2 regions of the Methylocella tundrae genome follow, and region 2 is predicted to be linked to the other one. Evidence: predicted binding sites of a transcription regulator. Region 2 holds the regulator's gene; the other holds the start of a gene.
What was found. The regulator HrcA, encoded in region 2, represses chaperone genes, less so after heat shock. The targets are predictions, from matches to a motif close to GTTAGCACTCNCNNNNNGNGAGTGCTAAC.
Positions count from the first base shown of each region.

Region 1: a site for HrcA is predicted at 1,461-1,489, ahead of groES (co-chaperone GroES). Genes of this name have one in related genera too.

Region 1 covers NZ_CP139089.1:3,781,328-3,783,722, reverse strand. The annotation lists gene SIN04_RS19650 (VIT1/CCC1 transporter family protein) at 1-632, opposite strand, end outside; gene SIN04_RS19645 (cytochrome b) at 679-1,236, opposite strand; gene groES (co-chaperone GroES) at 1,577-1,864, shown strand; gene groL (chaperonin GroEL) at 1,913-2,395, shown strand, end outside.
Region 2 covers NZ_CP139089.1:2,370,193-2,372,587, forward strand. The annotation lists gene SIN04_RS13310 (response regulator) at 358-645, shown strand; gene hrcA (heat-inducible transcriptional repressor HrcA) at 754-1,839, shown strand; gene SIN04_RS13320 (MarR family winged helix-turn-helix transcriptional regulator) at 1,976-2,395, opposite strand, start outside.

The sequences.
Region 1 (2,395 bases), 1.4 Mb from region 2:
AAAGCGACGCGAATCGTCGGCTTGATGATGTCGGCGCCCCCTGCTTTCGCTCCGAGCGCGCCAAGCAGGGCGAGAAACGCCAGGGACGTCGCAAACACCGCCTGCATGAGAAAAGGCCGGGGAGCGGCCAGCGCCGCGATGACCGGCAGGGCGGCGCCGACGGAAAACGTCGCAGCGGAGGTCAGCGCCGCCTGAATCGGGCGCGCCGTGATCGCTTCGGAGATCCCGAGTTCGTCGCGCGCATGCGCGCCGAGCGCGTCCTTCGCCATGAGCTGCACGGCGACCTGACGGGCGAGCGCCGGCTCAAGGCCGCGTTCGACATAAATCTGCGCCAGCTCATTTGTCTCGAACTTCGGGTTCTCCGCGAGTTCCTGCCGCTCACGCGCTAGATCGGCGCGTTCGGTATCGGATTGCGAGCTGACGGAGACATATTCGCCCGCGGCCATGGACATGGCGCCCGCGATCATGCCGGCAACGCCTGCGACCAGGACCTCGCTCGATGAACTCGCGGCGGCCGCGACGCCGACCATCAGGCTGGCGGTCGAGATAATCCCGTCATTGGCGCCAAGAACGGCGGCGCGCAGCCAGCCGATGCGGTTGACGAGGTGCCTTTCGGCATGGAGACGAACCACGAGGCCAGGCCTTTCAGGGAGGAGCGCGAGACGGACGAAGACGCGTTCAGAGGTCCGAACGGCGCTCGGAGGCGGCTTCGCGTTTCGGCAGCATCCGCAAAAGAACGCCGTCCTTCAAGACATAATGATGCGCCAGCGCCGCCGCCGCGTGCAAAAGGGCGACGGCGAGAACGAGATTGGCCGCGAGTTCGTGCCATTCGGTGATGGGTTTCTTCAGGGCTGGATCGCCGAGCTTCGGCAGGCTTACGACGCCGAAAAGATCATAGCCCCGGACGAAGGCGTTGATAATGCCGAGGGTCACGGCGGCCAGCAGCAGGGCGTAAAGCGCGTAATGCGTCGCCTCGGCCAGAAACTGAAGAAAACCCGCGTCCGCGGGCGGCAGCCGGCGCCCGGCCCCGCCTCGCCATATGATGCGCCCCATGAGCACAAGGGCGAGCAGAAAGCCGAGCGTGACGTGAAGAGACCAGGACCCGGTGCGCAGCGGACCCCGGGGGACGAGATCGGAGGTCTGTCCCAAAATCCAGAGTACGACGACCAAGGCCGCTGTCATCCAATGCAGGAAAATGGTGGTCTGATCATAGTTCGAGCTCGTCTTATCCGACATGGGCGCCGATCCGTTCCATTGTTTCGCGTCAGGCAAATCCTGATGCCGCCGGCGCCGCCTGCCGATTCGCGAGCCAGAGCATCCTAATTTGGATCAGTTCTAATTACGGCTTTTCAGCGGCCTCCGCCTGCCGCGGTGGCGCATGGCTTTAAAATGGCCAAAGCCATGCCCAAGTATACGGCAGACTTGACAGCACAGACCCGCCTGCCTAAATACGAGCTGCCTTTGGCACTCACCCTATCAGAGTGCTAACAGGGCTCCGTTTTTCAAACCCGCCGCCTTTGCAAGAGGCGTCCCAGCGCGGACCAAGCGCCTCCCGCGGCCCATGAAGGAATTAGACATGAGCTTTCGTCCTTTGCACGACCGCGTCGTGGTCAGACGTCTCGAAGGTGAGGAAAAGACCAAGGGCGGGATCATCATTCCCGACACCGCCAAGGAGAAGCCGCAGGAAGGCGAAATCATCGCCGTCGGCCCGGGCGGCCGCGACGACAGCGGCAAGCTGACCCCCCTCGACGTGAAGGCCGGCGACAAGGTGCTGTTCGGCAAATGGTCGGGCACAGAGGTCAAGATCGACGGGCAGGACCTGCTCATCATGAAGGAAAGCGACATCCTCGGCGTCGTCGCCTGATCGGCCAATCCCACTTAAATTTTTAGACTGTTTCAGGAGTTTCCAATCATGGCAGCAAAAGACGTCCGCTTTTCGTCCGACGCCCGCGACCGGATGTTGCGCGGCATCGACATTCTCGCCAATGCGGTCAAGGTAACGCTCGGCCCGAAAGGCCGCAATGTGGTCATCGAAAAATCCTTCGGCGCCCCCCGCATCACCAAGGACGGCGTGACCGTCGCCAAGGAAATCGAGCTTTCCGACAAGTTCGAGAACCTCGGCGCCCAGCTGATCCGCGAAGTCGCCTCCAAGCAGAATGACGCCGCGGGCGATGGCACGACGACCGCGACCATTCTCGCCGCCTCGATCGTACGCGAAGGCACCAAGGCGGTCGCCGCCGGCCTCAACCCGATGGATCTGAAGCGCGGCATCGATATCGCCGTCGCCGCCGTTGTCGCCGATCTCAAGGCCAATTCAAAGAAGGTCACCTCGAACGAAGAGATCGCTCAGGTCGGGACGATTTCCGCCAATGGCGACAAATCGGTCGGCGAGATG
Region 2 (2,395 bases):
TGAAAACAATCGCAACTGACGCGGCGGGACATCTCCGCCGAACCTGAAGCTTGGCTGACGCGAGCCGGAAATCGGACTCGCCGGAGCACGAATGGGATTGAAACGAAAAAAGCTTTCGCGGGCCTGACGGTCGGCGCGAAGCAAGATGAGCCGCGCCGCGATCACGGCCTTGGCGCCGCCGCCCGAGAGCTGATTTCTTCCCCCGAAAAATTCACCGTCGCGAGGAACTAACCTGACCGTTGTGGAATTTTGGATGCACGCGTCCTCGTTGAATGGCGGAATGCCTTGAAAATCGAAAACGACTTTCGCGTCCTTGTGGTTGAGGACGAAGCTTTGATCAGCATGTTGATCGAAGACATGCTCGCCGATATCGGATGCAAATGTGTCGACGTCGCTTCTTCCGTGGAGGTGGCCATGGAAGCTCTCACCAAGGCCGAGCCGAATTTCGCGATGCTGGACATTAATCTGAATGGCACACGCAGCTTTCCGATAGCCGACATCCTGAAATCGCGAGAGATTCCTTTTGTTTTCTTGTCCGGTTACGGCTCGCGGGGTCTAGATGAGGCTTATTTCGGAGCCAAAATTCTGCAAAAGCCATTTCAATTAGGCGATCTCGAAACCGCTATCCAAAGCGCTCTCGGCTAGCGCGCCGGGAGCAAAAACGCGTCGGCGGAGCGCGAAGCCGGCCCCGCGCCAGACCGCGAACAGAAAGCTCCTCTTGCATCCGGGGCCGGTGACCGCCATTCTGTGCCTATGGCGATGCCTTTGGACCCTACGCGCCCTAACGGCAGCGGTTTGACGAGCCTCAACGAGCGCTCCCGGGAAATTTTTCGGCAGATCGTCGATTCCTATCTCACCAGCGGCGAGGCGGTGGGGTCACGCCATGTCGCGCGGCTGCTGCCGATGCCGCTGTCGCCCGCCTCTGTCCGCAATGTAATGCAGGATCTTGAGGAACTCGGCCTGATCTATGCCCCTCACACCAGCGCGGGGCGGCTTCCGACCGAGCTTGGCCTGCGCTTTTTCGTCGACGCCATGCTCGAAATCGGCGACGTCAGCCCCGGTGAACGCGAACATATCGAGGCGCAGGTCAAGGCCGCGGCGCAGGAACAATCGCTCGAGGCCGTGCTCGGCGACGCGATGAGCATGCTGTCGGGACTGACACGCGGCGCCGGCGTCGTCGTGACGACAAAAGACAACGCGCGTCTCAAACACATCGAATTTGTCCGGATCGAGCCGGAGCGCGCGCTCGCGGTGCTTGTCTCCGAGGATGGCTCGGTCGAAAACCGCATCCTCCATATTCCCGCCTGGCTGCCGCCCTCCGCCCTCATCGAAGCCGGCAATTTTCTCAATGCGCGCATCCGCGGCCGCACTTTGCTTGATGTCCGGATCGAGATCGAGGCCTCCCACCGGGCCGCCGAAAAGGAGCTCGGCGAACTCACGACGCGCCTGATCGACGCCGGCCTTGCAAGCTGGGCTGAGAGTTCCGGCGACCCGCAGCTTATCGTCAGGGGCCAGGCCAATCTCTTGCAGGATTTGACGGCGATCGAGGACCTCGAACGCATCCGCCTGCTGTTCGCCGACCTCGAGACGAAGAAAGACGTGATCGACCTTCTGAACCGGGCGGAAGGCGGCGAGGGCGTGCGCATCTTCATCGGATCCGAGAACAAGCTTTTTTCGCTGTCCGGATCATCAATGATCGCGGCGCCCTTTCACGATGAGCAGCAGCGCCTCGTCGGCGTCCTCGGCGTCATCGGCCCGACGCGTCTGAATTACGCGCGCATCGTGCCGATGGTCGATTACACCTCGAAGGTCGTCTCTCGCATGTTGCAGAATCGATAGAGAGATTTATCGCGGCAGCCTGAGCAGAAGGCGTTCAAACGCAATCGCATTACATTCTGGTCTTTAGGTCTTTGTTTTGACGCATAATGTTGGTCCGAAAAGTCTGCAACTTTTCGACATCATGCTTTGACCCGTCTCAGAAAGAGCCGATCCGCTGCTGCTCGCCTTTCTCTGATTTGTCGCGCTTGCCGAGGAGAGCGTTGCGGATGCGGCGCAATTCCTTGCGGACGGCCTTGAGATCGTCCGCGGGGCGGCCCATCGCCCGCGCCATCTGCCCGGGGATATTCCTCGCCTGTCTGCGCATGTCGCTTCCCTTTTCGGTCAGCTTGACGCGCACCTGACGCTCATCCTTCGGATCGCGGGCGCGGCTGAGCAATCCCGCGGCCTCGAGCCGCTTCAGGAGCGGGGTCAGCGTGCCCGAATCAAGATGAAGGCGCTCGCCGATCGCCTTGACCGTCACGTCATCCGTTTCCCAGAGCGCCAGCATCACGAGATATTGCGGATAGGTGAGGCCGATCGCGGCGAGAAGAGGCGCATAGACTTTATTTATCGCGTG